DNA from 3 places in the Photobacterium sp. MCCC 1A19761 genome. Region 3 is predicted to be linked to each of the others. Evidence: predicted binding sites of a transcription regulator. Region 3 holds the regulator's gene; each other region holds the start of a gene.
The links. Region 3 encodes PurR, which represses purine synthesis genes. Its sites were predicted from a motif close to TNANGNAAACGTTTNCNTNA; they were not measured.
Positions count from the first base shown of each region.

Region 1: a site for PurR is predicted at 2,709-2,728, ahead of purE (5-(carboxyamino)imidazole ribonucleotide mutase). Genes of this name have one in related genera too.
Region 2: a site for PurR is predicted at 3,240-3,259, ahead of glyA (serine hydroxymethyltransferase). Genes of this name have one in related genera too.

Region 1 covers NZ_JAZGTF010000041.1:1,003-10,976, forward strand. Annotated here, with positions in the region: gene VV869_RS22630 (DUF1488 domain-containing protein) at 1-203, opposite strand, end outside; gene aroE (shikimate dehydrogenase) at 206-1,027, opposite strand; gene hemF (oxygen-dependent coproporphyrinogen oxidase) at 1,119-2,024, opposite strand; gene tsaC (L-threonylcarbamoyladenylate synthase type 1 TsaC) at 2,031-2,588, opposite strand; gene purE (5-(carboxyamino)imidazole ribonucleotide mutase) at 2,799-3,290, shown strand; gene VV869_RS22655 (5-(carboxyamino)imidazole ribonucleotide synthase) at 3,287-4,402, shown strand; gene VV869_RS22660 (DNA topoisomerase family protein) at 4,541-5,095, opposite strand; gene VV869_RS22665 (DUF494 family protein) at 5,121-5,594, opposite strand; gene dprA (DNA-processing protein DprA) at 5,597-6,697, opposite strand; gene VV869_RS22675 (LysM peptidoglycan-binding domain-containing protein) at 6,700-7,779, opposite strand; gene def (peptide deformylase) at 8,105-8,626, shown strand; gene fmt (methionyl-tRNA formyltransferase) at 8,651-9,595, shown strand; gene rsmB (16S rRNA (cytosine(967)-C(5))-methyltransferase RsmB) at 9,710-9,974, shown strand, end outside.
Region 2 covers NZ_JAZGTF010000007.1:147,515-157,488, reverse strand. Annotated here, with positions in the region: gene purL (phosphoribosylformylglycinamidine synthase) at 1-1,125, shown strand, start outside; gene VV869_RS09915 (hypothetical protein) at 1,314-1,709, shown strand; gene glnB (nitrogen regulatory protein P-II) at 1,834-2,172, shown strand; gene VV869_RS09905 (YitT family protein) at 2,267-2,878, opposite strand; gene glyA (serine hydroxymethyltransferase) at 3,390-4,640, shown strand; gene nrdR (transcriptional regulator NrdR) at 4,820-5,269, shown strand; gene ribD (bifunctional diaminohydroxyphosphoribosylaminopyrimidine deaminase/5-amino-6-(5-phosphoribosylamino)uracil reductase RibD) at 5,318-6,442, shown strand; gene VV869_RS09885 (riboflavin synthase) at 6,455-7,114, shown strand; gene ribBA (bifunctional 3,4-dihydroxy-2-butanone-4-phosphate synthase/GTP cyclohydrolase II) at 7,141-8,244, shown strand; gene ribH (6,7-dimethyl-8-ribityllumazine synthase) at 8,446-8,916, shown strand; gene nusB (transcription antitermination factor NusB) at 8,916-9,386, shown strand; gene thiL (thiamine-phosphate kinase) at 9,449-9,974, shown strand, end outside.
Region 3 covers NZ_JAZGTF010000004.1:93,842-103,815, forward strand. Annotated here, with positions in the region: gene VV869_RS07030 (energy transducer TonB) at 474-1,286, shown strand; gene VV869_RS07035 (MotA/TolQ/ExbB proton channel family protein) at 1,290-1,982, shown strand; gene VV869_RS07040 (ExbD/TolR family protein) at 1,979-2,401, shown strand; gene VV869_RS07045 (heme/hemin ABC transporter substrate-binding protein) at 2,398-3,234, shown strand; gene VV869_RS07050 (FecCD family ABC transporter permease) at 3,255-4,292, shown strand; gene VV869_RS07055 (heme ABC transporter ATP-binding protein) at 4,289-5,104, shown strand; gene purR (HTH-type transcriptional repressor PurR) at 5,575-6,582, shown strand; cyclic di-GMP riboswitch class I at 6,859-6,964, shown strand; gene VV869_RS07065 (TfoX/Sxy family DNA transformation protein) at 7,092-7,685, shown strand; gene VV869_RS07070 (hypothetical protein) at 8,006-8,398, shown strand; gene VV869_RS07075 (carboxymuconolactone decarboxylase family protein) at 8,548-9,138, shown strand; gene VV869_RS07080 (FAD-dependent oxidoreductase) at 9,151-9,974, shown strand, end outside.

The DNA.
Region 1 (9,974 bases), on a different contig from region 3:
AGCTCTTCCAGATCGAAGCGACAGGCGGCAAACGCCGCCAGGATGTCCGCTTCACTGCTGAGGGTTTGCGCTTCCTGTTGTTGCAACCAGGCCAGACTGACCCAGCATGTGATTAACGCGCCGGCCTGCTGCGCCGGAAAGCTCACTGCTTGCTTTTCACGGTCCCAGTGCTGAATATCGGCAAATAAAATATCTTGGTTCATGATTATTCCTGCATTAAACGACGCAGCTCCCGCTGGACTTGCTTCGCGCCCGGACGAAGACCACGCCATACCATAAAACTCTCTGCTGCCTGGCCGACCAGCATCCCCAGCCCGTCAAGCACGACTTTTGCACCCAACTGCTGCGCCCATTGGTTAAATGCGGTGGGTTCGCGCCCGTAGACCATGTCGTAACACACCGTCATCGGCTGGATCAGGCTTTCCGGGATCCCCGGCAACTGACCGCTCAGGCTGGCCGAGGTGGAATTGATGATCACGTCATATTGCTCATCGGCCAGTTTATCCAGCGCGATGGCGTCAACCGGGCCATGCCCGGCAAAGGCATCGACCAACGCCTCGGCTTTCGCCAGAGTTCGATTGGCAATCGTGATCGATGACGGTTGCTGCGCCAACAATGGCAAAACCACGCCCCGTGCTGCGCCACCAGCCCCGACCAACAAGACCCGTTTCCCTTTCAATGCGACCTGATGCTGCAGCAAATCCTGTACTAACCCTTCACCGTCGGTGTTGTCTCCGAGCACCAGCCCATCATCTAACTTTTTGAGGGTATTCACGGCACCGGCCAGACGCGCCCGTTCGGTCAGCTGATCGGCATAATCAAAAGCCTGCTCTTTAAACGGCACCGTCACGTTACAGCCACGCCCGCCTTCTGCAAAAAAGGTATCTAATGCTGCGACAAATCCATCCAACGGGGCAAGCCTGGCTTCATAACTCATCTTCTGTGCCGTCTGACGCGCAAACAGGGTATGAATGAGAGGTGATTTACTCTGGGCAATCGGATTGCCGAACACAACGTACTTATCCATTTGCAAGAAATCCATGCGCTGAAAACAAAAAGGGTCAGTGAATCACTGACCCTATCATTGCCTTTCCACAGGAACAAACCGTTTTTAGCGGTTACCAATCCCGGGGTTGAAGGTAGCGCTCATACAGCACAGCCTCCGGTGAGCCAGGCTCCGGCTCAAATCCATATTCCCAACGCACCAGAGGCGGCATCGACATCAGGATCGACTCAGTCCGCCCACCACTTTGCAGGCCAAACAAGGTGCCACGATCGTAAACAAGGTTGAACTCTACATAGCGGCCACGGCGATAGAGCTGGAACTGACGCTCCCGCTCGCCGTACTCTGTGTCTTTGCGTTTCGCCACAATCGGCAGATACGCATCCAGATACCCGTTCCCGACGGCCTGCATGTAGGCAAAGCTCTTCTCGAAGCCCCATTGGTTCAGATCGTCAAAGAACAACCCACCCACGCCGCGGGTTTCATTGCGATGCGGCAGGAAGAAATAGCGATCACACCAGGCTTTGTGCTCGGCATACACCTTATCCCCGAATGGCTGACATAACGCTTTAGCCGTATCATGCCAGTGCTGGCAGTCTTCCTCGAAGGGATAAAACGGGGTCAGGTCGAAACCGCCGCCAAACCACCACACCGGATCTTCACCTTCCTTTTCTGCAATGAAGAAACGAACATTGGCGTGAGAAGTCGGGATATAGGGGTTGTTCGGGTGGATCACCAGCGACACCCCCATGGCTTCAAAACTGCGGCCTGCCAACTCCGGACGATGCGCGGTTGCGGATCCCGGCATTTCGGTGCCATAGACATGAGAGAAGTTCACCCCGGCCTGCTCGAACACCTGCCCCTGGCGCAAAACCCGGCTGCGACCACCGCCGCCTTGCTCTCGCTCCCAGGCATCCTGCTCAAAGGTCGCCCCGCCATCTTGCTGCTCAAGCGCTTGACAAATCCGGTCCTGAAGGTCTAACAAAAACGTTTTTACGGCTTGCTTACTCACATCTTGCATCATTAATTATCCTTGGCGAAATACTTTCCCTGTCCGGGCATCTCGGATCTCAGACGGATTGTCACGTCCGCCGGTTTCCCCTTGTAAAATAGCCGGTAGATACTGACCCAGCTGTTGTTTGACCTCTTCGGCACTTCGTCCCGGCGCCTGACCCGTCAGGTTGGCACTGGTCGAGGTGAGCGGCTTGCCAAATTGGCGGCATAACTGCTGCACTAACGGATGATCCGTCACGCGAACCGCAATGGTATCAAACTGGCCGGTCAAAAAGGCCGGGACGCCCGGTTTGGTCGGCATCACCCAAGTCACCGGCCCGGGCCAGGTGTCGAAAATCCGCTGCTTTTGCGCGTCGCTCAACTGGCTGTCATCCACATAAGGCGCCAGCTGCGCGTAATCGGCGGCGATCAGGATCAGCCCCTTTTCGATCGGACGCTGTTTGAGCGCCAGTAGCTTATGAACCGCTTGCTCATTATCCGGATCACAGCCCACGCCAAACACCGCCTCAGTCGGGTAGGCCACCACATCACCTTGCTGCAGCGCAGCCAGCACTTGCGTCAAATTATCCACATCACCCTCGTTCCGGCACCGGTTGGATGCCCGTTTCAACTTTGCTGCGAGTATTTTACCCACTCCGGCCTGACAAGGCCATGTTCCGCAATATCCCTTAACAAAACCTGAGACAAACCCTGACGCAAACGTTTTCCTTCACAGAAAATCACCGTATAATGCGCGCCAAGCCTTCGTTGCCTTCAATTAGCTAACCCAAAGGAGATCGGGATGAAAGTCGGGATTATCATGGGCTCAAAGTCAGACTGGCCAACCATGCAACACGCTGCTGAGATGTTGGAACGCTTCAACGTACCGTATGAGACCAAAGTGGTTTCGGCCCACCGGACTCCGCATTTGCTAGCTGAATATGCAGAAACAGCCCATGAGCGCGGCATTAAAGTGATCATTGCCGGTGCCGGCGGTGCTGCCCACCTGCCTGGCATGACCGCTGCGTTTACCAGTGTGCCGGTCCTGGGCGTTCCGGTCCAGTCGCGGGCGCTGAAGGGCATGGATTCACTCCTGTCGATCGTCCAGATGCCGAAAGGCGTTGCCGTCGGTACTTTGGCCATTGGTGATGCCGGTGCAGCCAATGCCGGTTTGCTGGCCGCCCAAATCATCGGCACCCAGGACAGCACCGTGATGGCTGCCGTCGATGCATTCCGTCAAGAGCAAACCAATCAGGTGTTAAGCAACCCGAACCCGGCCGAGGACGCATCATGAAGGTTTTAGTGCTGGGCGCCGGCCAACTGGCCAGAATGATGGCGCTGGCCGGAGCCCCCCTGAATATTGAGGTCCTGGCTTACGATGTCGGCACCGGGCATGTGGTGCATCCGCTGACCCAACAGCTGATGATGAAAGGGCTCAATACGGCGATCACCTACGCCCATGTGATCACCGCGGAGTTCGAACATATCCCGCACGATATCCTGGAACTCTGTGAAGCCAGCGGCAAATTCCGCCCGACGGCGGAAGCCATTAAAGCCGGGGGCGACCGCCGTCTGGAAAAGCGCCTGCTGGATCGGGCCGGCGTGGCCAACGCAACCTATCACATCATTACCAACCGGGATGACTTTGAGCAAGCGATTGACACCGTCGGCCTGCCGATGGTGCTGAAAAGTGCCCTCGGCGGCTATGATGGTAAAGGGCAGTGGCGACTCAAGTCTGCCGACGCCAAAGAAGCGATTTGGGCGGAGCTGGAGCAATTTCTGCAAGCCGCGCCAGAGCAGGCGATCGTCGCCGAAGCCTTCATCCCGTTTGATCGGGAAGTATCGATCATCGGCGCACGCGGGCAGGACGGCAGCCTGGCCATTTACCCGCTGACCGAAAATACCCACAGCAACGGCGTCCTCAGCCTGTCGGTCGCCCAATCTGATTCGTCGGCTTTGCAAACCGATGCGGAAGCGATGTTCAAGGCACTGGCAGAAACGCTCGATTATGTCGGTGTGCTGGCAATTGAATTCTTCGAAGTCAACGGGACGCTGTTGGTGAACGAAATCGCGCCGCGCGTCCACAACTCCGGTCACTGGACCCAACAGGGCGCTGAGACCTGCCAGTTTGAAAACCATCTGCGCGCCGTCTGCGGTCTGCCTCTGGGGAGCACCGCTTTGCTGCGTCCGACAGCTATGGTCAATATTCTCGGCGAGGATACGCTGGATAACGCGATCTTAGGCCTGCCGCACTGCCATGTTCACTGGTACGGGAAAGAAAAACGCGCCGGCCGGAAAATGGGGCACATCAATGTCTGTGCCAGCCCTGCGTGCGATTTAAAAACCGCCCTGGATGAGCTGGCGGCACATTTGGATCCGGATGCATTTCCGGTTGTGCGGATATAGCCTCGGCCCCGCATCACCCTAATCACCAAAAAAGCCAGCGATTGCTGGCTTTTTGTTGCTTCAAAAACGGACTGCTTCAAAAACGAATTACTTCAAAGACGGATGACATCAGGGCTCAGAACCCGGGTAGGGCGCGCTTTAGGCGTCCTGGTAAGCGTGACATTTACGATCGGCACACTGCAGCTTGCTGCCACCGGCCAGTTTTTTCTCGATCAACAAACCAAACCCGCATTGCTGGCAGTGGCCGGCAACCGGCTTGGCATTCACGGCAAAATGACATCCCGGATACTGATCGCACGCATAAAACGTTTTGCCATAGCGAGACTTACGCTCGAGCAAATGTCCCTGTCCGCATTCAGGGCAGGTCAGTTGGGTATCTTCGGCTTTGCGCTCCGGTGACTCAATGTGATGACACGCCGGATACCCGGAACAGCCAATAAACATCCCGTAGCGCCCCTGGCGAAGCAGTAACTCCTCGCCACAATCCGGGCAGGCTTTACCCAGGTGTTTTACCACATGACCGTCATTGTGATGCAGCGGTTTAATGAAATCACAGGCGGGATACCCCGCACAGCCTAAAAAAGGCCCCCGTTTACTGTTACGCATCACCAACTCAGCACCGCACTGCGGACAGTGCTGCTCTAGTGCATGCGCCCGAGCCGAAAACAGTTGCTCGTCAATTTTTCCAGCCATACCTTCTTCACATCTGCCCAGGCAATCAGTGAATATACCCGTCTTCCACGCCGTACAGAAGCTCTTCCATCTGACTGTAGGCACTTTCGTTGCCCGGCGCATTGAACAGCACCATCAAAATGATCCATTTCAAATCGTCGAGGGTAAATTCGGTGGTCTCCAGCTCCATCACCCGGTCGATCACCATTTCGCGCGTGTCGGCACTCAGAACGTGGATCTGCTCCAGATAGGTCAGGAATCCGCGACAGGCGGTATCCAGCCGCGCCATCTCCTGGGCGGTATAGATGCGCATTGAGGTCACCGCACTATTATTCATGTACGGTGTATGTTCGGTGTCTTGCAATGCAGCCAGTTTCTCTAACCATGTCAGAGCTTTATAGATATCTTCCTGATGGAAGCCGGCACGTTGCAGCTCATCCGATAGCTCGTCCTGATCGACCAGCAATTCCACATCGCTGTGAATATAGGTCTCAAACAGGTACATTAGGATATCCATCATAACTAGCCCCTCCTCGTTCTGATATAGCCACCGGGCACTGTGGAAACAACCCCTCGCAATTCCAGTTCCAGCAATTGCGTCATCACTTCATGTACAGGTTGTTGACAGCGTTCAGCAACTACATCTACGGGTGTTGCCTCATTGCCTACGTTAGCCAACACCGATGAAAATGGCAATTCTTCATTTTCAGGTTGTGGTAACGGTATGTCTAACTGCTTACTTTTTACACACTCGGTTAGACTCCCAATCTCCTCAAAAATATCGACCGGACTTTCTACCAATTTAGCACCGGATTTGATCAATGCATTGCATCCACGACTACCGGGTGCATGGATCGAGCCGGGGAGGGCAAACACTTCGCGTCCTTGTTCAAGGGCATAGCGCGCTGTGATCAGCGATCCGCTTTTTTCTGCCGCTTCGATCACTAATACGCCAACGGACAGGCCACTGATCACTCGGTTGCGGCGGGGAAAGTTTTGCGGCCGGGGCGCTTCATCCGGCCAGAACTCAGAGACCAGTGCCCCTTGTTCGACAATTTGCCCCGCCAACTCCCGGTGACGGGCCGGGTAGAGCCGCTCCAGCCCCGAGCCCAACACGGCAACGGTCCCACCGCCATGACGCAGCGCGCCAGCATGAGCCTGGCCATCGACGCCTAATGCCAATCCGCTGGTCACGACATAGTCCGCGGCCGCCAGCGCGGCTGCGAACGCATAGGCCGATTCGCGCCCGTCAATGCTGGCAGAACGGCTGCCGACCACGGCAATCTGGGGCTGATGCAGCCACCGGGGATCACCACGCACAAACAAGAGCGGCGGTGCCGAGGCGATTTCCCTGAGCAGCGGCGGATAATCAGGCGAATCGAGGGGGATAATGGTTTGATGCACCCCTTGTGCCCATTGCAGGCAGCGCTCAAGACGGCGCGCGTTCGGCCGAAGTAACGCCTCAACTTGGCGCGGCTTCAAGCCGATGGCATTTAACTCTTCAGCCGACATTCGGCACAATTGCCGGGGCGAGGCATAGGGCAGTAACTGATGGATCCGGTGCCCCCCTAAATAAGGCACCGCAGCCAAGGTCAGCCACGCGACCAGATCGTCCTCGCTCATGATTATCCCTTTCCAGGCCCGCTGGACACCCCTGGCGGGCGCGCCGCCAGGCCCGGTTCAAATGGGGCTGCGGCCCGGGTGATCACTGCCAGACTGAAATGCTCATAAGGGCGGATCACCATCACATCCCCGATCACCGGGCCGGTAAGCCCTGTGGCGGATGTGTGCTGTGTCACCGACCCATAACGATATTGGCCGGTCTCTCCCCGGATTGGCACTGCCGGGCGATGGAGCTGAAACACCTGTCCGGCTCGGGTCCCATCTAAGTGCCCCCGGTCCAGCACCACCACCATGGCCGTGGCCAGATACTGCTGCTGGTTGGTCAGTCCCCCCAACACTTGGGCGTGTAATCCGTGCGGCGGCGCAGACGGAACAAAACGCAAAGCTGACTCGCGAACGGGGGCAGGCGAGGGGAGCAGAACATCATTCTGGCGAACTTCCTGCAACAAGGTCGTGATCGCTATCTGGCTGCGCTCGTCCGCCTGACCGACCACCGACACCTCGGCAATCGCTTTCAGGGCCACCACTTCAACTGTCTCGCCGCCGGCCAAGGTACGGGTAAAGCTGCCATCCGGGCGATAAACGCCCCATTGCCGTTGCGGGCTCAACGGTTCATCCACCCAGATGGCGGCCCCCGGGGTAATAAACTGCTGCCGCTGGCTGTCGCCCATCACTCGGGGCAGACGCGAGACATCCGCAGCCGTCAGCAAGCGATGGTCTTCCACATAAGGGATCAACAGCTGCGCCGGTAACGTCAGGATCGGCGTGCGCTCCACCCGGACACGCGGCGAGAGTTTCACGGTTCTTTTCAACTGTAACTGCGGCCGGCCGTCGCGCCAGATCAGGTGCAGCTGATCACCGGGATAAATCAAATGAGGGTTCTTGATATAATCGTTCGCCTGCCACAATTCCGGCCAGCGCCAGGGACTCTCGAGAAAATGCTCCGAAATATCCCACAAGGTATCCCCTTTCCGGACGGTATATACCGACGGGCTCTCCGTTTTCACCGTCAAGGTTGCCGCATGCAGGCTGTTGATCGCCATTCCCCACACACAAACGCACCCCGCCACCCATCGCCACATGCTCATTTCTCCCTGAATGCTACGACCATTAATCACCACAGGTTGGCATCCGGCTCAGAGCGTGTCTATGGCGTCAAACCAGCCCGCCCATGTTTTTCGGCACACATCACTCCCCATTCCGGGCGTTGCATCCTCACCGGCAGATTAATGTTTTGCCGACGGCAAGTTCGCGGCAACCGGGCAGGGAAGTCAGCTCAGCTTGCCAACACCGCCGGAGACCGGGACGCAATTGGTCTGCGGTGCTGTTATTTGATCTTTAAAATGACTAGAATTAGAGCAAATAAGCGATAACCGTTTTTAGCACTATCCATTTGTACGAGTACCTATGTCTGTATTGCAAGTATTAACATTCCCTGATGAGCGTCTGCGGACGGTGGCCAAACCCGTCGAAGCGGTGACCCCTGAGATCCAAAAAATTGTCGATGACATGCTCGAAACCATGTACGACGAGGAAGGTATTGGCCTTGCCGCCACTCAGGTTGATATCCACCAACGCATCGTGGTGATCGATATCTCTGAAGAGCGCAATCAGCCTATGGTACTGATCAACCCGGAAATCATCGAAAAGCATGGTGAAGACGGGATTGAGGAAGGCTGTCTGTCGGTTCCGGGCGCCCGTGCCCTGGTGCCGCGTGCCGCGGCTGTCACCGTCAAAGCCCTGAACCGCGACGGCGAGGAATACACGTTCGAGGCCGATGATCTGCTAGCCATCTGTGTACAGCACGAGCTGGATCACCTGCAAGGCAAATTGTTCGTCGACTACCTGTCTCCGCTGAAACGCAAGCGTATTCAGGAAAAACTGGCGAAAATCAAACGCTTTAACGAAAAGCACGCTAACCCAGCCTAACCCCAGATTGTAAGGAAGTTGACCTTGAGCAAGCCGTTACGCATTGTTTTTGCAGGTACGCCTGATTTCGCCGCCCGTCACCTGGCGGCGTTGTTGTCTTCAGACCATGACGTAATTGCCGTCTATACACCGCCCGACAAACCGGCCGGCCGCGGGAAAAAAATCACCGCCAGCCCGGTGAAGCAACTGGCGCAGGCGCACGACATTCCGGTTTATCAGCCGGAAAACTTTAAATCCGATGAAGCCAAGCAAGAACTGGCCGCGCTTGATGCCGATCTCATGGTCGTGGTGGCCTACAGCCATCTGCTGCCGCAAAAAGTGCTCGATACCCCGCGTCTGGGCTGTATCAATGTTCACGGCTCCATTCTGCCGCGCTGGCGGGGCGCAGCGCCGATCCAGCGCTCCATCTGGGCCGGTGATGCCGAAACCGGTGTCACCATCATGCAAATGGATATCGGTCTGGATACCGGCGATATGCTGAAAATTGCCACCACGCCGATTGAAGCCACCGATACCAGCGCCACCATGTATGACAAACTGGCTGAACTGGGGCCGATCGCCCTCGTTGAGTGCATCAACGAGATTGCCGACGGCACCGCCGTACCGGTGAAGCAGGATGACGCCCAGGCCAATTACGCCAAGAAACTCAGCAAAGAAGAAGCCCAAATTGACTGGACAATGGACGCCGCTGCCATTGAGCGCTGCATTCGCGCCTTTAATCCATGGCCGATGAGCTACTTCACCGTCGCCGAACAGAACGTCAAAGTCTGGCGCGCCGCTGTCGAAACCGACAACCAAGGCCAGGCGCCGGGCACGATTCTGGCGGCTGACAAACACGGGATCCTGGTCGCGACCGGCAACGGCGCCCTGCGTCTGCTGGAGCTGCAACCGCCGGGCAAAAAAGCCATGCCCGCGCAGGATCTGCTCAATTCGCGCCGGGACTGGTTTGCCGCCGGCACCGTACTTTAATCATCAAGCCAGTGTCTGCACTGGCTTTTCTTTTCTGCCCCGGAAACGAATAATTCAACTGCCGGTGCCGCAATGCCTGCCGAAGCGCCCGCAGAACTAACTCAGGAATACCAAATGAACGTAAGAGCCGCAGCAGCCGAGGTGATTTATCAGGTTGTCGATCAAGGCCAGTCCCTGTCCTCGGCCCTGCCTGCCGCCCAGCAACACATCAGAGAGCGCGATCAGGCCCTGTTGCAGGAAATCTGCTATGGCGTCCTGCGCTGGCTGCCGAAATTAGAAGCCATCACCCAGCAACTGATGGACAAGCCGCTCAAAGGCAAGCAACGGGTGTTTCACCACCTGATCCTGGTCGGCCTGTACCAGCTCGGCTACATGCGTA
Region 2 (9,974 bases), on a different contig from region 3:
AACGAAGAGCTGGGCGCGGTGATCCAGGTCCGGACCGAAGATCTGGATGCGGTGCAGTCGGTGCTGGCGACCCACGGCCTGGAGGCGTGCAGCCATGTGATTGGCACTGTGGTGGACGAAGATGTGCTGCGGATCTGGAACGGCAATGACCGCGTGCTGGAGCAAAGTCGCACAGAGCTGCGCACCATCTGGGCGGAAACCACCTACCAGATGCAGGCGATGCGTGACAATCCGGCGGGTGCGTTGCAGGAATTCGAAGCCAAGCAGGATGCAGCCGATCCGGGTCTGAACACCAAGCTGAGCTTCAATCTGGACGAAGATGTGGCCGCGCCGTTTATTGCAACCGGAGCCCGTCCGCAGATGGCCATCCTGCGTGAGCAGGGCGTGAACTCGCATGTTGAAATGGCAGCAGCATTTGACCGTGCCGGCTTTGATGCCCGTGATGTCCACATGAGCGATATTCTCTCCGGTCGTGTGGCGCTGGATGGCTTTAACGGCCTGGTGGCCTGTGGCGGCTTCTCGTACGGGGACGTGCTGGGTGCCGGTGAAGGCTGGGCGAAGTCGATTCTGTTCAACAGCATGGCGCGTGAGCAGTTCGAGCGTTTCTTCCATCGCAACGACACCTTCGCTCTGGGCGTGTGTAACGGCTGTCAGATGATGTCGAACCTGCGCGAGCTGATCCCGGGTGCTGATCTGTGGCCACGCTTCGTGCGTAATGAATCCGAGCGTTTTGAAGCACGCTTCAGCCTGGTGGAAGTGCAGCAGAGCGACTCGCTGTTCTTCAACGGCATGGCTGGTTCGCGGATGCCGATTGCGGTTTCGCACGGAGAAGGTCGCGTGGAGGTTCGCGACGGCGCGCACCTGAATGCGATTGAACAATCCGGCACGGTGGCCCTGCGTTACCTGGATAACTACGGCAACGTCACTCAGAACTACCCGGCGAACCCGAACGGCTCTCCGAATGGGATCACCGGCCTGACCACTCAGGACGGCCGCGTCACCATCATGATGCCGCACCCGGAGCGGGTATTCCGCACCGTGGCGAACTCCTGGCATCCGGATGACTGGAATGAGAACAGCCCGTGGATGCGGATGTTCCGCAACGCCCGGGTGAACCTGGGTTAATTCTCGCTTTGATGTGATAGGAAACAGCCGCTCTTCGGAGCGGCTGTTTGGTTTTTGGCGGTACCGTTCACAACATACGGATGCGAGCGGAGAATCAATTGAGTTGTTTAATCTTTACTCATAAAATGTCGCCTGGAAAGATGACTGCCATACGATGATGGCCCCCGTTTTATGGAAGAGAGCAGGGAATGGAACAACCCGGGTCCCACCGCAGGTTCAGCGCAGCGAAAGCGTTAGCGCTCCTCGTCATGATTTGTCTGATTCGATATCTGGAAAGCTTTGCCCTGATTTTCAGTGTGAAGCAAATCGGCATCGTGCCGTGGATCATTGCGATCCTGGTGCTGTTGTCCGGTATTGCGGCGGTTTTCGGTCTGTTTCGCGGCAACCAGTGGGGCTTCATCCCGCTGTATTTTTTCATCCCCGCAGCCACGTTGTTTTTTGGCATGAGCCTGATCCCGTATGTTCCCTTGTTAATTGAACCGGCCTACCGCGGTCTGGCGGTATTGGCGATCAATAGCGGCATCCTGATCTATGCGGTCTGGCTGTTGCTCAAGATGATGGAGACCCATGATCTGCGGTATTAACCGTTTGTTGCATCGCCGGATTTGGTATTAACCGGCCAGATCTGTGATAATACAGCCATGATTAATCAGGCAATTGGCGCAGACTGTGCGTTGATGACCTCTGCTCAGCATAGGACGAGGAAAGATGAAAAAAATTGAAGCCGTTATTAAGCCGTTTAAGCTTGATGATGTTCGAGAAGCGCTTGCAGAAGTCGGCATCACCGGGATGACGGTGTCGGAAGTCAAGGGCTTTGGACGCCAGAAAGGGCACACGGAGCTGTATCGTGGGGCCGAGTATATGGTTGATTTCCTGCCGAAAGTGAAGCTGGAAATTGTGGTGGCGGACGATGTCGCTGAACAATGCATCGAGACCATTATCGAGACGGCGCAAACCGGTAAAATCGGTGACGGTAAGATCTTTATGTTCGATGTTGAGCGTGTGGTGCGGATCCGCACCGGCGAAGAAGACGAAGACGCTATCTAAGACGCCTAAGATGCATTGCGGCGTTACTGAAAATGATGAAAAAGGCTTGCCCGTGGGCAAGCCTTTTTTGATCCGCTCGGTTGCAGTATGACAACTAACCGGCCACCGCCGAGCCACTGTATCGGCCGGGTTTGTGGTTCATGGCCAGTACCAGGTTCAGCATCACTGCCCCCAGTACAGACAGCGCCAGCGTCATCGGGCTGACCAGGAAGTAGGAGGCGATCAGGATACAGAGGTCAATCCCCATTTGCAGTTTGCCGGCCGACCAGCCGAACTTTTCCTGTAAATAGAGGACCAGCACATTGAACCCGCCCAGGCTGGTCTGATGGCGAAACAGGATCAGCATCCCCAGGCCCATCAGCAGGCCGCCGATCATGGCACAGTAAAGCGGCTCCAACCGGCTGATTTCCAAGACGTAGTGCATATGGTCAGTGATCAGCGAGACCAGACCGCCGGAAATAATGCTGGTGACGGCAAAAGCACGGCTCATCCGGCACCAAGCCATCAGGTAGAACGGGGTATTGAGCAGAAAATACAGCTGGCCGAACGACAGGTCGATAAACTGGCTGAGCAAAAGGGCAAGACCTGTGGTGCCGCCGGTTAGCAAGTGGGCTTGCTGAAGAAAGAACACGCCCTGGGCGACGACAAAGGTGCCGGTCAGGATCGCAATGATGTTCTCTTTATGGGAATGATGATAACCGCTCAAAAAATCAGACTCCTTGTTTCTGACTAGATCCGAGCGCCGTGACCGGGTGATCAGGACGGTGGGATCTGAAGATGCTTGCTGGCGGCAATCATACTGGGTGAGTCCGCAAAACGAGAAGTCGGTCTCGGAAATGGCTAATTCAACTGTGTCATTAAATTTGTACAACTTTGTAAACTATTAATTTCATAATTTCCTTGCAAAATTGAGATGGTGAACTAAAGAGCGCTGATGATGGCTTCATCAAGATGAAAGGAATTCATGCAGGCATGGAAAATAAACATGTAGAAATCGTAAGAAAAAGGGTAATCAGGACTATCTGATCCGGATCAAATTCTGTAAAATACAGCGCTATGTACCAAGGTGACGAAAACGTTTGCGTTCAGGCGGTGCCTGGCCTCATGTTTTTTCAGTTTTCACCGAAAATTACGGTTTACCATTCATTCGCAGACAGAACGGTTTTTTTAGTGCTTCTGCGGGTGTGTATGAGAACAATCTGAGTCAGGAGATACAGATGCTAAAGCGCGACATGAATATTGCCGATTATGACGCAGAACTTTTTGCAGCTATTCAGGAAGAGACTGCGCGTCAGGAAGAGCACATCGAGTTAATTGCCTCTGAAAACTACACCAGCCCGCGTGTAATGGAAGCACAAGGTTCTCAGCTGACCAACAAATATGCCGAAGGTTACCCGGGTAAGCGTTACTACGGCGGTTGTGAGTACGTTGATAAAGCAGAGCAACTGGCGATCGATCGTGCTTGCCAACTGTTCGGTGCCGAGTACGCCAACGTTCAGCCGCATTCCGGCTCACAAGCCAATAACGCGGTTTACATGGCCTTGCTGAATGCCGGGGATACCGTTCTGGGTATGAGCCTGGCCCACGGTGGTCACCTGACCCACGGTTCTCCGGTAAACTTCTCCGGCCGTCTGTACAACATCGTGCCTTACGGCATCGATGAAGCGGGCAAAATCGATTACGAAGAAATGGAAGCCCTGGCGGTTGAGCACAAGCCGAAAATGATCATCGGTGGCTTCTCTGCCTACTCACAGGTCGTTGACTGGAAACGCATGCGTGAAATCGCAGACAAAGTGGGTGCTTACCTGTTTGTCGATATGGCGCACGTGGCGGGCCTGATCGCGGCTGGCGTTTATCCGAACCCGGTACCGCACGCACACGTGGTCACCACCACAACGCACAAAACCCTGGCCGGTCCTCGCGGCGGTCTGATCCTGTCGAACGGCGGCGAAGATCTGTACAAGAAACTGAACTCAGCCGTGTTCCCGGGCGCGCAGGGCGGCCCGCTGATGCACGTGATTGCAGCCAAAGCGGTGGCCTTCAAAGAAGCGATGGAACCAGAATTCAAAGAATACCAGGCGCGCGTGGTTGAGAACGCCAAGGCGATGGTCGGTGAGTTCCTGGAGCGTGGCTACAAGATTGTTTCCGGCAGCACCGAAAACCACCTGTTCCTGGTTGATCTGATCGACAAAGGCATCACCGGGAAAGAAGCGGACGCAGCACTGGGCGCGGCCAACATCACCGTGAACAAGAACAGTGTGCCGAACGATCCGCGCAGCCCGTTTGTCACCTCAGGCATTCGTCTGGGTACACCGGCCATCACCCGTCGTGGCTTCACCGCGGAAGATGCCAAGCAACTGGCTGGCTGGATCTGTGACATCCTGGACGACGTGAACAATCCTGCTGTGATTGAAGCAACCAAGGCGAAAGTGCTGGAAATCTGTCAGCGCCTGCCTGTCTACGCCTAATCCGGCGGAGCTCGCCCGGCGCAGCGCAACCGGGGCGGCAAAACGCAAGTGAAAGCAAACGGCACCTGATTCAGGTGCCGTTTTGTTTTATCCGCCAGAATCATAAGAAAAACCCGGCCCGAAGGCTCAACAGCGGCGAGAAATGGGTTACACTGAGGCGACGAGTATGAGGAGGCAAGATGCATTGTCCTTTTTGCGGTGCAAATGACACCAAAGTAATCGATTCCCGTCTGGTGGCAGACGGTCATCAAGTCCGTCGCCGTCGTCAGTGTCTGGCCTGTAATGAGCGTTACACGACGTTTGAAACGGCAGAATTAGTGATGCCTCGGGTGATTAAAACCAATGGCAGCCGTGATCCGTTTAATGAAGAGAAGCTGCGGGGCGGGATTCAACGCGCCCTGGAAAAGCGGCCGGTCAGCGCGGATGATATCGAGCGCGCCATTAATACAATTAAATCCCGTCTGCGGGCAACCGGGGAGCGGGAAGTGCCGTCTGAAATGATTGGCAACCTGGTGATGGAAGCGCTGAAAGAGCTGGATAAAGTTGCCTATATCCGCTTCGCATCCGTGTACCGTAGTTTTGAAGATATTCGTGAATTTGGTGAAGAGATCGCCAGATTGGAAAAATAAGTGCTGGCGGCACCCTGCCGCCGCCTGAACCATGATAAGCAAACCCTGATGTTTTCATCGACTGACCATGCCATGATGCTGCGGGCCATTGAACTGGCAAAACGCGGCCGTTTCACCACTGCCCCGAATCCTAATGTTGGCTGTGTCATTGCCCACGGCAGCGACATTGTCGGCGAAGGGTATCACTATCAGGCCGGCCAGCCTCACGCGGAAGTGTTTGCTTTGCGGGCGGCTGGCGACAAAGCCCAAGGGGCCACCGCCTATGTCACCCTGGAGCCGTGCTCTCATTTTGGCCGGACGCCGCCGTGTGCCGAGGCGCTGATCAGTGCCGGGGTTGCCCGGGTGGTCTGTGCCATGGTTGATCCGAACCCGCAAGTAGCCGGGCGCGGGCTGAAAATGCTGCGTGCAGCCGGGATTGCAGTGCAGTCGGGCTTACTCGAAGCAGATGCCGAAGCGCTGAATCCGGGGTTCATCAAACGGATGAAAACCGGCAAGCCGTTCGTGCAGCTTAAGCTGGCGGCCAGCCTTGACGGTCGCACTGCCCTGGCGAACGGCGAGAGCAAGTGGATCACCTCACCGGCGGCGCGGGCAGACGTGCAGCGTTACCGCGCTCAGGCCGGGGCGATTCTGTCAACCAGCGCCACGGTGCTGGCCGATGATCCGTCGCTCAATGTACGCTGGGAAGAGCTGGGCGAGGCCGCGCAGCAGGATTATCCGCAGGCATCACTGCGCCAGCCGACCCGGGTGGTGATTGATAGCCAGAACCGGATCACTCCGGCCCATCGCCTGATTGGCCTGCCGGGACAGACCCTGCTTGCGCGGCGTGCGGCGGGGAGTGAATCCTGGCCGGCATCGGTGCAGCAGCTAGTGGTGCCGACGACAGAATGCGGCCTGCTGGATCTCGACGCCCTGATGAGCGCGCTGGTGAAGCAGGATATCAACCATGTATGGGTGGAAGCCGGGGCCGCGCTGGCGGGGGCCTTGCTCTCTGCCGGGCTGGTCGATGAGCTGATTGTCTATCAGGCACCAAAGCTGATGGGCAGCGACAGCCGGGGACTGATTGACCTGCAAGGGTTGACCACGATGACCCAGGTACCGCTGCTGGATATCCGGGATGTTCGCATGGTGGGTCCGGATATTCGGATCACCGCGCAAATCAAACAAGCAATTTAAGGAAACGCCTTCATGTTTACTGGCATTATTGAAGCCGTCGGAACCATTACGGCGCTGACTCCGAAAGGCAAAGACATTTCTGTGACGGTAGATTCCGGCAAGCTCGATCTATCCGATGTAAAATTGGGAGACAGTATTGCAACCAACGGCGTCTGCCTCACGGTGGTTGCACTGACCGGTAAGGGTTATGTGGCCGATTTGTCGTTAGAGACCCTCCAGCGGACCGCGTTTGCGACGTACCGTACCGGCCAGGCGGTGAACTTGGAAAAAGCCATGCTGCCGACGACCCGGTTCGGCGGCCATATGGTGTCCGGCCACGTGGATGAGGTGGCGGAAATTATCGAGCGGAGCCACACCGGCCGAGCCATTGAATTCTGGGTTCGGGTGCCGGCGCATCTGGCCAAATACATTGCTGAAAAAGGCTCGATCACGATTGATGGGATCAGTCTGACCGTCAATGCCATCCGGGGCGATGAGTTTAAACTGACCATCGTGCCGCACACCGCTGCCGAAACCACGATGGAATCTTTCCAGCCGGGCCGCAAAGTCAACCTGGAAGTGGATGTGATCGCCCGCTATCTGGAGCGATTGATGCTGGGGGATCGCGCCGCTGAAAAAGCGCCGGCAGTGACAATGGATCTGTTGGCAAAATCCGGATTCTTGAAATCATAAAGAGCAAACAGGAGAAGGGGAACATAATGGCTTTAAGTAGTGCAGCAGAGATCATCGAGGATATTCGTCAGGGTAAGATGGTGATCCTGATGGATGATGAAGATCGCGAAAATGAAGGCGATCTGATCATGGCCGCGGAAAAGATCACCCCTGATGCCATTAACTTCATGGCAACCCACGGACGGGGACTGATTTGCTTGACCCTGACGCAAGACCGTTGCCGGCAGCTGAATCTGCCGCTGATGGTGCAGGACAATACCGAGCAGTTCAGCACTAACTTCACCATTTCGATTGAAGCGGCCGAAGGTGTGACCACCGGGATTTCTGCGGCAGATCGCGCCCGGACGGTGCAGGCAGCCGTAGCGGCGAATGCGACACCGTCGGATATCGTGATGCCGGGCCATGTGTTCCCGCTGATGGCGCAGCAGGGTGGAGTACTGGCCCGTGCCGGTCACACAGAAGCCGGTTGTGATATCGCCCGCCTGGCTGGTCTGGAGCCGTCGAGCGTGATCGTTGAAATTCTCAATGAAGACGGCACCATGGCCCGTCGCCCGGATCTGGAAGTGTTCGCCGAGAAGCACGGCCTGAAGCTGGGCACCATTGCCGACTTGATCGAATACCGCAATACCAACGAAACCACCATTGAGCGCGTGGCCGAGTGCCGCCTGCCGACGGCGTTCGGTGAGTTTGACCTCATCACCTACCGTGACACTATCGATAACGAAATCCATTATGCGTTGCGCCAGGGACAAGTCAGCCCGGCTGAGCCGACGCTGGTGCGGGTGCATGTACAGGATACCTTCAAAGACATTCTGCACTCCGGGGCGTCGCAATGGACCCTGTCGGCAGCGATGCAGCGAATTGCTGATGAAGGTGGGGTGATGGTGATCCTCAATCGCCATGAATCACAAGAGGCGACGCTGACCAAGATCCAGCATCTGGCCGCGCAGGAAGCCGGCAAGCCGATGGTGAAACTGAATCCGAAAGATCAGTCGCGTCAGGTCGGGGTTGGCTCGCAAATCCTTGCCGATCTCGGGGTGGCCAAAATGCGCCTGTTGTCCTCAACGCACCAGCGCTATCATTCGCTGTCCGGTTTTGGCTTGGAAGTGGTTGAGTATATCTGCGAATAGCAGGGCCCGGCGCTAACCCGTTGGTTCACTTCTCAGCGGCGCTCAAGCTGCCGGGAATTTCAAATTGAATTGGATTGAGAAGCCACAGGAGGCCGGATGCCATTGCGGGATGCGGCCCATAAGTAAATTGGTATAACCCATAAATTGTGGTAGACTCCCGCGGTTTCTCAAACCGGAAAAGACATAGTCACAGGAAGGCCCATGAAGGTTATTGAAGGCGCCATCGCGGCACCAAATGCAAAAGTTGCTATCGTAATTTCACGTTTCAACAGCTTCATCAACGAAAGTCTGTTGGAAGGCGCACTTGATGCGCTGAAACGTCAGGGTCAGGTGAGTGATGACAACATCACAGTTGTTCGTTGCCCGGGTGCCTATGAGCTGCCGCTGGTGGCACAGCAGATTGCCAAGAGCGATCGTTACGATGCGATTGTTGCGCTGGGCTCTGTGATCCGTGGCGGTACACCGCACTTTGATTATGTTGCCGGAGAGTGTAACAAAGGTCTGGCGCAGGTTGCTTTGGAGTACAATACTCCGGTTGCATTCGGTGTTCTGACTGTTGATTCTATCGAACAAGCCATTGAGCGTGCCGGTACCAAGGCTGGTAATAAAGGGGCAGAGGCTGCACTAAGCGCGCTTGAAATGGTCAATGTCCTGTCCCAAATCGAATCCTAATGGGGGTTACTGTGAAACCAGCCGCACGTCGAAATGCACGTCAGTTTGCTGTCCAAGCGATTTATTCTTGGCAAATTACCAAAGGCAATGTTGCCGATATCGAGCAACATTTCCTGTCCGGGGATAAGTTTGAAGAAGAAGAGTTCCAGGCTGAAGCACCAGTTCTGGCCGCTCCGCATACAGACGTCGCCTACTTCCGTGATCTGTTCACTGGTGTGGTTCTGAACCACCAGGAACTGGACAGCAAAATGCGTCCGTACCTGTCGCGCCCGCTGCAGGATCTGGATCAGATGGAACTGGCACTGCTTCGCCTGGCGATGTACGAAATGGTCAAGCGTGACGACGTTCCTTACAAAGTGGTTATTAACGAAGCGATCGAGTTGGCGAAAATCTTCGGCGCGGAAGACAGCCACAAGTTTGTGAACGGCGTGCTGGATAAAGCAGCACCAACACTTCGCAACAAAAAGTAAGCGATTGAAGACGATAGAGGGCCAGCTAAGCTGGCCTTTTTTCTATCTGGATCTGAAAAAGTATGGCTAGTAACGAATTTGATTTGATTGCCCGCTATTTTGAGCATCAGGCCGTCAGCCGCCGCGATGTGATCTTACCGATTGGGGATGATTGCGCGCTGTTGGCGGTGCCGGTTGGCAGCCAGTTGGCCGTCAGTACCGATACCCTGGTAGCGGGAACCCACTTTCTGGCTGAGGCCGATCCGGCCAGAGTCGCCCATAAAGCCTTGGCTTCCAACCTGAGCGATCTGGCGGCCATGGGCGCGACTCCGGCCTGGGTGTCGCTGGCACTGACCCTGCCCGAGCCGGATGAGATCTGGCTGGCCGGTTTCTGTCAGGGCTTTTTTGCCTTGGCTGAATATTACAATGTTCAGCTGGTCGGCGGGGATACCACCAAGGGCCCGCTCAGCATTACCATCACCGTGCATGGCTTTGTGCCACAGGGCGAGGCGCTGACCCGAAGCGGAGCGAACTCGGGCGATTGGGTGTACGTCACCGGCAACCTGGGCGACAGTGCCGCCGGTCTGGCACTGGTGCTGGGGCAACAGC
Region 3 (9,974 bases):
GAATCACACTGTCGCAGCCAGAAGGGATTGCTGACAGTGCATGATGGTTCGACTGACGATGTCACGCTTCAAGGCACAAATCGGCGAATTGACCATGGTCGTTGTTTGCTTTCGGGACAGCCGACTCACGCATCGATTCCAATCAACAAAGCACCGCCGCATGCCTCTACAGAATAGCGGATCGTATTTGCACGCATCATAATCACCCGAAAACAACATTGCAAATGATAATTGATATTATTCGCGTTTCGTGGATAATGTGAAAACCTTCGTCCCGGAAAGCCATGTTGATAAGTCTATCTATATAAAATATCGATAGATAACAAATGGTTAATTCCTGTTTTTCACTATATCGAGCTTGGGCGAAGACACAGTTCAACAACATTGCTCTTATTCAACAACATAGCTCTAATTCAAAGACATAGTTCTACAACATCCGGTTTCAAAAGCAAGCGTAAGGTAGGTCCACCCAAATGAACTCGACACGTTATGTCATCGCTGGCGCTGTCTCCATACTGGTTCACGGTGTGCTGCTCTCTGCCGTACCCAATCGTGTGGCGATGGCGATGCCGACGGGCACCCATGCCACCCAGGTGTCTGTCAATCTGGTCGCCCCCCCACCTCCGGCGCAACCGGCGCAGGTTAAACCGCCGGTTCAGCAACCGGAATCGAAGCCGGTAACCACGCCGGTTCAAACCCAAGCGCCACCAGTTCCGGTCAAAACGAAGCCGCAACCGGAAACAAGCCGGGTCAAAAAGCTGGTGAAAAAAGCCGAGCCGGTTGCCGACATGCATATCGAACGCACACCCATGGCTCAAGCCAAACAACCGCAGCCTGTAGTCAAGCAGCCAGAACCGGTTCAGCAGCCTGTTCAGGAAGTCGTGAAAACGCCGATCGAAACGCCAAAAGACAAGCCGGAGACAACAAATGCCGAGACTCAGTCCAGGCCGGATTCCCAGCAACCACCGCAAGCTGCACAGGCGACAGCCGGGGTCAACAGCGTTCCCAAAATGGTTTCGAAACCAAGCTTCGCCACCCGTCCCAGCCCACTAACCTATCCATCGCTGGCCAAACGTCGTGGCATTGAGGGGGTGGTCAAGGTTGAAGTTTGGATTGATCCAAACGGCAAGCAGATCAGACACCTTCTGGTGAAATCCTCCGGGGCAGAAATTTTGGATCAGGCCGCGCTGGAAGCAATCAAGCGCTGGCACTTTTCCTCCCATATCGTCGACGGACAAGCGATTGCGCATCGTGTGCAAATCCCTGTTCGCTTTCAACTGGACTAACACATGAACACCATCGCGCAACTTCAAACCCAATTTGGCCTGATGACCTGGCCGCTGCTGCTCTGCTCAGCCTTGACCCTGATGATCCTGCTGGAGCGCAGTCTGCAGGTCATGCTGTGCACCGGCGTTGGCCGTCGTAAGATTAATGCCCTGCTGGCAGAGCAAGATCGCCAGAATGAAGCAGGCCTGACTCAACTGGCCGAGTCCCTGCACGGCAAGCGCCCCCTGCTCTATCAGGGCATTGCGATGCTGCTGTCCTACCGCCACTTTGACAAACCGCTACGTGAAGATGCTGCCGGGATCTGGCTCCAGCAGAAGCGGGCCAATTTACGCTCCGGGCTACGATTGCTGACTTTGATTGGCGTGATCAGTCCGCTGATCGGACTGCTCGGCACCGTGCTGGGCCTGATTGAAATGTTCAAAGGGATTGCGGCCACCACAGGCTCAGTCACTCCGGGCGATCTGGCCGACGGCCTGGGCTTGGCGATGCGCACCACAGCCGCCGGTCTGATTATCGCGCTGCCCGCCATTACCGGTGCCCAGTTGCTGGGCCTGTGGGCCGATCAGATCACAGCCAAAATGGAACACACCCTGAACTATTGCAACCTGTGGCTTGAAGGATTGAGCCTGAACCCGGCCAACCCGAACCAGGTGACAGCTTCAGCGACGGCCCAAACCGGCGAGACACAACCATGATCCGGGTCGCCAGTAACTCCCGGGATGAGGACCAGCTGACACCGGATCTGACCCCGCTGATCGACATTATTTTCATCGTGATGGTGTTCCTGCTGCTCACGGCCAGCGTGAAGTTGCAGTCGCTGGAAGTCGAGCTGCCGCAAACCGACACCCGGGCACTGCAAACTACCGAGGCCGATCCGGTCACGATCAACCTCATGGCACATGCACCGTATTGGGCCTTGCAAGGCAAACCATTCGAGACTTGGGATGCTTTCAGCCAAGCCCTGTTAAATGAGGTCAAGACACATCCGGACAAACCCGTGGTGATCGGAGCAGACAAATCCGGTTCGGTCGAACACATGCTCAAACTGCTCGCGTTCCTGCAGCAGCAGGATATCAAAGCCACACAACTTTTAATGGAAGAGGATAAATCATGAAGCGTATTGCTCTGGCAACCGCACTCCTGCTCACGGCAAGCTCGGCCTGGGCCAATGAACGGATCATCAGTGCGGGGGCCGCCGTTACCGAACTCATGTATGCACTCGGTGCCCAGTCGCAAATCGCAGCGGTAGATATTACCAGCAAGCCGTTAGTCGAACCTTCAGTGCCGACGCTGGGCTACCACCGTCAGCTTTCTGCTGAAAGCCTGATTGCATTAAATCCGACCCGTTTGCTGGGTTCGAACGAGATGGGGCCGAAATCGACCCTGGACCTGCTCCGCCAGGCCGGGATCACCGTGAATATCCTCAACTCCGGGGAAACCGTGGACGATTTGCTGATCCGAATAGACCAGGTCGGCGAGCTCACCGGCAAGCAAACTCAAGCGGCAGCACTGCGTGAAGACGTCCAGGTGAAACTGGCGGCTATCAAAGCGAACCTGGCACAAACTCAAACGCCGAAGAAAGTCCTGTTTTTGTTGATCCGCGAAGGCCGTCCGGCCAGTGTGGCCGGCCGCAACACCACCGCCGATACCGTGATCGCTTTAGCCGGTGGGGTGAATCCGGCTGCCGAAGCCGTCGAGTCCTACAAGCCTATTTCCGTGGAAGCCATGGTCGAGATGCAACCCGATATCATTCTGCTGAGTTCCCGAACCATGGCCAACCTTAGCAGCGCGGATGATTTGTTACAACAAATGCCGCTGCTGATCGCCACCCCGGCCGGACAGAACAAAGCCATCGCCACCATCGATGGTACCGCGCTGATTGGCGGGCTGGGCTTGAAAAGCCTGAGCGAAGCCGAACGTTTAAACACTGTGTTCTACCCACACTAACAGAGCCGAAATTCACCACTATGCAGTTTCAACGCATTCCTGCCGCCATTATTTTCCCGCTGGGCCTGCTGAGTCTGGCCGTGGCGATCACCAGCTCGGTGGTTGTCGGCCCGATGGGGATTAGTTTTAGCGACAGCCTAAAGGCATTACTGCCCTGGCAGGCCGAGCTTCCGGCACATATTCAGATTGTGATCCACCAAATCCGCCTGCCGCGTACGCTGCTGTGTATTGCCGTGGGTGCCATCCTGGCTCTGTGCGGTGCGGTCATGCAAGGCCTGTTCAGGAACCCGCTGGCAGATCCCGGCATCATCGGCGTCTCCGGCGGGGCGAGCCTGGGGGCTGCGCTGGCGATTGTCGTGTTTGCGCCGTTGGCTGCGAGTTATCCCTTGCTGCTAACCCTCGGAACCGTGCCCGTGTTTGCATTTATCGGCGGTGCGGTCAGCACCTATCTGGTTTACCGTCTCGGGACCGATAAAAACGGCACCTCTGTCACCGTGATGCTACTGGCCGGGGTAGCCATTGCGGCGCTTTCCGGTGCTGCGATGGGGCTGATGAACTATCTGGCCGATGATCAAGCGCTGCGGGATCTGTCTTTGTGGAGCATGGGCTCGCTGGCCGGGGCAACTTGGCCGGGGATCATCCTGGCATTTGTCACACTTGGTGTGCTGGTGCTGATGTTTGATCAGGACGCCAATGGTCTCAATGCATTTTTGCTGGGGGAGGCGGAAGCGCGGCATATGGGCGTCAACGTCCAGCGGCTCAAGCGTCGCCTGATCCTGCTCTGTGCCGCGGGTGTTGGCATTTGCGTTTCATTGAGCGGGGTGATCGGTTTCCTTGGGCTCATCATCCCACATCTGGGCCGGATGCTGTGCGGCCCGAACCATAAAATCCTGCTCCCGCTCTCAGCCCTGCTGGGCGCACTGGTGTTGCTGGTGGCCGATATGCTGGCCCGCGTCGTGGCGGCCCCGACGGAACTGCCGGTCGGAATCATTACCGCTATTCTCGGCGCGCCGTTCTTTATCATCATGCTGGTCAAACAACGAGGCAGAATGTCATGAATATCGCCATGAACCCTGTCTCTGCAACAACGCAAACGGCACCAGCGATTGAAGCCCGCTCGCTCAACCTGACCCTGGGCGGCAAAACACTGCTTGATGACTTCAGCCTGAGTCTTGCCAGCGGCGAACTGACCGCTTTGCTTGGTCCGAATGGGGCCGGGAAAAGCAGTCTGCTCAAGGTGCTGAGTGGCGAAGCCGACGGCGGCGGCACGATACATTTTTTCGGTCAGGATCGGGAAACCTATGCCCCGGCGATGCTCGCCAGACACCTTGGGGTCCTGCCGCAACACAGCAACCTGACTTTTGCGTTTACAGCGCGGGAAGTGGTTGAGCTGGGCAGCCTCCCACTGCAACTGACGAAAAAAGACACCCAAGCGCTGGCGACTGAAACCATGAGCCGGGTCGATGTCCTGTCACTTCAGGACCGACTGTACCCCACCCTGTCCGGCGGTGAAAAACAGCGGGTTCACCTGGCCCGGGTGCTGACCCAGCTCAGCCATGCGGGCGAGCAATGTATCCTGATGCTGGATGAACCGACATCCGCCCTGGATCTCGCGCATCAGCACCGGACCTTGCAAGTGGCCCGGGAGCTGGCCCGGTCCGGTGCTGCTGTCATTGTGGTGATCCATGATCTCAATCTGGCCGCCCAATATGCCGATCGGTTAGTGATCATCAATCAAGGCAAAGTACAGGCTGATGGCACGCCATGGCAGGCTTTAACGCCCGAAATCATCCAGCGGGTCTATGGCTGGCCGGTCCACGTCAGCAAACATCCGACCCAAGATTTTCCGGTCGTGATACCCGCAGGATAAGCAAGCCTGTCCAACCGGCATAAACACCGGCACGCTTCTCCCGGTTTCCCCGGGAGAAGCGATGGCCGAGATGAAAAACACCACCAGATATGCATCCAATTTGAGAAAATTTGCAGTGAGTTTGTTGATATCTATCAAGAATTACTACCTTGCGATACAGAAACGTTGCACTGTGCGCTACACTCAGTAGAATGTGATCGCAAGCGATTACACAATGCAACGCCTGAAAGGCGAGAAGAACAAGAAAGCCGCTCGGAAGAGAAGCGGCTTTTTGACGTTTTATACGCAGTATGAAACAGCATGATGATCTCTGTGAACGCAGATCATCATGCCAAACTGAACAAGTATCTGGCCTGACTCCAAGAAGCAAACCAGATACTTATTCAGTTTGGTGCGCGGCTGTTGAATGCTGTTCAGATCAATGAAGAGAAATGGGCCCAGGCCCGCTTTGAATTATTAGAAGAATAAGTATGGCAACGATTAAAGATGTTGCACGTTTGGCAGGTGTTTCAACCACAACAGTGTCTCACGTGATCAATAAAACCCGGTTTGTTGCAGAAGCAACCCAGAAGAAAGTTCTGGCTGCCGTAGACGAGCTCAACTATGCCCCAAGTGCCGTGGCGCGTAGCCTGAAATGTAACACCACCCGAACCATCGGCATGTTGGTGACCAAATCAACCAACCCGTTCTTTGCCGAAGTTGTACATGGGGTTGAAGAATATTGCTATGGCGAAGGCTACACGCTGATCCTGTGTAACACCGAAGGGAACCTGGAAAAGCAACGTGACTATCTGCGCATGCTGGCTGAAAAGCGGGTCGACGGATTACTGGTGATGTGTTCCGATCTGGACGATAAACTGCTGGCCCTGCTCGAGCGCCAGAAAGATCTGCCGATGGTGGTCATGGACTGGGGTCCGGAGAGCCCGCACACCGACAAGATCCAGGACAATGCGGAATTGGGTGGCTATGTCGCGACCAAGTACTTTATTGAACACGGCCACCAGAAAATTGGCTGCCTGACCGGTCACAGTGAAAAACTCACCTGCCGCGAACGCCTCAAAGGCTTCCATAAAGCCATGGCTGAAGCCAATCTGAGCGTCAATCCGGACTGGTTGATTGAAGGTGACTTCGAGTGTGAGTCTGCCGTGGCGGCTGCCAAGCAATTCATTGCCATGGAAGAGCGCCCGACCGCGATTTTTTGCTTTAACGATATCATGGCGATGGCGCTGATCAGTACGTTTGAGCAAGCGGGTCTGCGCGTACCGGATGATGTCTCCATTATCGGTTATGACAATATCGACCTGGCGCCGTACTTCTCACCACCGCTCACCACCATCCACCAGCCGAAACAACGGCTGGGTAAGAAAGCCATTGAAATCCTGATGGCGCGGGTGAAAGACAAACAACATGAGCGCCGGATCTTTGAAATGGCACCTGAGTTGGTGGTTCGAAAATCAGTTAAGAACCTAAACACCTGATTTCATAACCACTTCAATTTTTCCATTCAAAAAAACCGATAGCTTGCTATCGGTTTTTTGTTGCAATTTTGACCTTCCCCTGACAGAAGCTTTACATTCTCAATTTCTCAAAGCGTATAACGTGTTAAATGTGGCCCAATCCCAATCAACCTGTTCAAAATTTAATAAGTTTTAAATTTTCTCTAGCAGGCTTTAGAATCTATTTATGGGAGCGGTATCACACTTTTAAAAATGGGACCAAGTTCAAAAATATCTTCTGAGATATGCTTATTAATGTCACGAACAAGGCAAACCATTCGAAAGGATGGGACGCAAAGCCTCCGGCCTAAGAGTAGCTTAATTATCAATAACTAAGTGGACTTATGGTAGCGGGGTTGCCGATGGATGTAGCAAGAAGTCATGTTCAGAATCCTGACAAATCCCTGACATTGCTTTTCTTCGTATTTTGCTAATCTGAATCCTCGCTCTGTTGTTAGGTGACTCGAGAAATTTTTCACCGAGAAAGAAGCATGGACAAACCAGTACTTAAAGATTCTCTTCGACTGTTTCAATGTTTTGAAAATGTAAAATCACGTTCAATGTTTGGTGGCTTTGGGATTTTCTCAGGCGAAACCATGTTTGCGTTAGTTGTTAACGACAAACTTCACCTGCGTGCCAATGCCGAAAACGAAGAACAATTTAAACAAGCAGGCCTCAGCCCATACGTTTACAAAAAGCGTGGCTTTCCGGTCGTCACCAAACACTTCGCAATTCCTGAGGAGTGGTGGGATGCGCCGGAAAAAATTATCGAACACGCACAGCAGTCTTTTGAAGCCGCTAAACAGGACAAGGAAAAGAAAAGTCAGACCGGCCCGAGTCGGATTAAAGACTTACCTAACCTGCGCTTAGCCAACGAACGAATGCTGAAAAAAGCAGGGATTTGTAGCGTCGACGAACTCTACGAAGCCGGGGCATTGAACGCTTTTAAAGCCCTGCAGGAAACGCATCAGGAAACGGTCAGTCTCGACTTGCTCTGGGCGTTGGAAGGTGCAGTAAGCGGACGTCACTGGTCCGTCATTCCGCCGCAGCGTCGTTCCGAGCTGTTGTCAAAACTCAACAGCTGAATCCTTCCCGATTCATTCTGAAAAAGAGGCGGCTTCCGTCTCTTTTTTTATGCTTGGCTTCCCCATCCCTCAGCCAATCCCTCCCCGCCCAGAACGCGCGCGTTGAAGGCACCACAGAGCGCCGCTCAATGCGGGTCAGAACGGCTTTTCTTGCTGCTCCGTATCATGTCAAATTTGTACCATCAGAAAGACATTTTTCTGTTAAAAAATGACAAAGATTGACACCACTCCCAAAGCTGTTCACAAATTCATCAACAGGGTTTTCATCCCATGCGACCTCAGTAGAATTGGGGCGTCAACGCAGCCGGAAGGAAGGTATCATGTACAGCTCGCAGCCTTTTCCAGGACAATCCAATCAGATGTTCAAAGACAAGTTTTGCAAATGGCCAAAACTGATGCGCCTGTTGGTCCTGCTGAACCTTCTGCCAACCACTGTTATTATCTTTGTTGTTCATCAGCAACTGGCCCCGTTTTCAATGCTCGATGAAGTGCTGGCATTGACTGCTGGGTTCAACGGCCTGCTGCTTTTATGGGGCATTTTGCTCAAAATCCGCGCCAAGAAATACTGGTACCGCAACTATCATATCGGCAAAACCATGGCCCTCGCCTTACTGCCGGTACTGGCCTCCGGTTATCTGTTTGTATCCCAGCCTGTCATTCCGGATATGGCAAAGCAACAAGAGGTCAAATCCGTCTATATTTCGCTCAACTAAACGAATTTAAAGATTTTTTCTCTCAAAACTGAAAGTTTTCCAACCGTTGTTCGGTCTTGTCTCATACCATTCGGTAGAGCTGCATCCTGCGCAACGATTCGTGCTATCTTTGTTGCATATGTGGCCCGCAGGCAACCTAAGAGGCACACGTGCGTATTTCAGCCAAGCAACATTACTCATTTTTGATCAAGCCGCTCCTCTGGCTTCAGAAGCGCCATTACGGCCACCCTCTGAATCCGGCCTTGTTATGGGGACGACGCCCCACCCTGTTTTGGCTGGTTGCCGGATTCTTTGGCTATCTGGACCGCAAATCATCGCCATTAACCCCGGTGATTCGCTCACTGATCTGCGTCCGGGTGTCGCAACTCAACCACTGCGCGTTTTGTGTCGATGCCAACGGCATGAAGCTGGCCGAACGCTGCGACTCCATCGAAAAAATCAAAGCACTGTCACACTGGCAGCAAAGTGATTTATTCAGCGCCGAGGAACAAGCAGTGCTGGGCTATGCCGAAGCCATCACCATCACCGGACAACAGGTCACCGATGCCATGCTGTCGGCACTCACACAATGGTACGACGAGGATGCGCTGGTCGAATTGACGGCCTTGATCGCATTTCAAAATCTCTCGGCCAAATTTAACACCGCTCTGGACGTCCCTGCGCAGGGATTCTGCTCCCTGCCTATCCAGCCGGAGCAGACGGATCAACAGCCAACACGGCAAACGAACAGCCCCAAGTAGGTCATCACCACTATGAACAAGAAAAAGATACTCGTTTTCGGCATTGTTGCCACCCTGATTGGGCTGTGGTTTGCGCTCGATCTCGGCCAGTACTTCACCCTGGAGCAAGCCAAAACGCAGCAACTTGCCCTGCAGGATGCGATTGCCAGTCAGCCGCTCGTTGCCAGCCTGATTTACTTTATGGTTTATATTGGTGTGACGGCACTATCACTGCCCGGCGCAGCCATCATGACCCTGCTGGGCGCCGCGCTGTTCGGCTTCTGGTGGAGCCTGCTGCTGGTCTCATTTGCCAGCTCCATCGGTGCCACCCTGGCTTTTCTGTTCAGCCGCTATATTCTGCGTGACTGGGTTCAGGACAAGTTTGGCCACCGTCTGGCCCCCATCAATGCAGGCATCGAAAAAGATGGCCCGCTGTATCTGTTTACCCTGCGCCTGATCCCGGTGTTCCCGTTCTTTCTGGTCAACCTGCTGATGGGCCTGACGCCGATTTCCACTCGGATGTTCTACCTCATCAGCCAGCTCGGGATGCTGGCCGGCACCATGGTTTATATCAATGCCGGGACCCAGCTCGGTGAAATTGACTCGCTGAGCGGGGTAATTTCACCGCAAGTCCTCTTCTCGCTGGCCCTGCTCGGTATTTTCCCACTCTGTGCCAAAGGACTGATGAACCTGTACAACCGCCGTCGGATCTACACCGGCTGGACCCGCCCGGCTCGGTTCGACCAGAACATGGTGGTGATTGGTGCAGGGGCTGGCGGGTTAGTCAGTGCCTACATTGCTGCTGCCGTCAAAGCGAAAGTGACCCTGATCGAGCGCCATAAAATGGGTGGCGATTG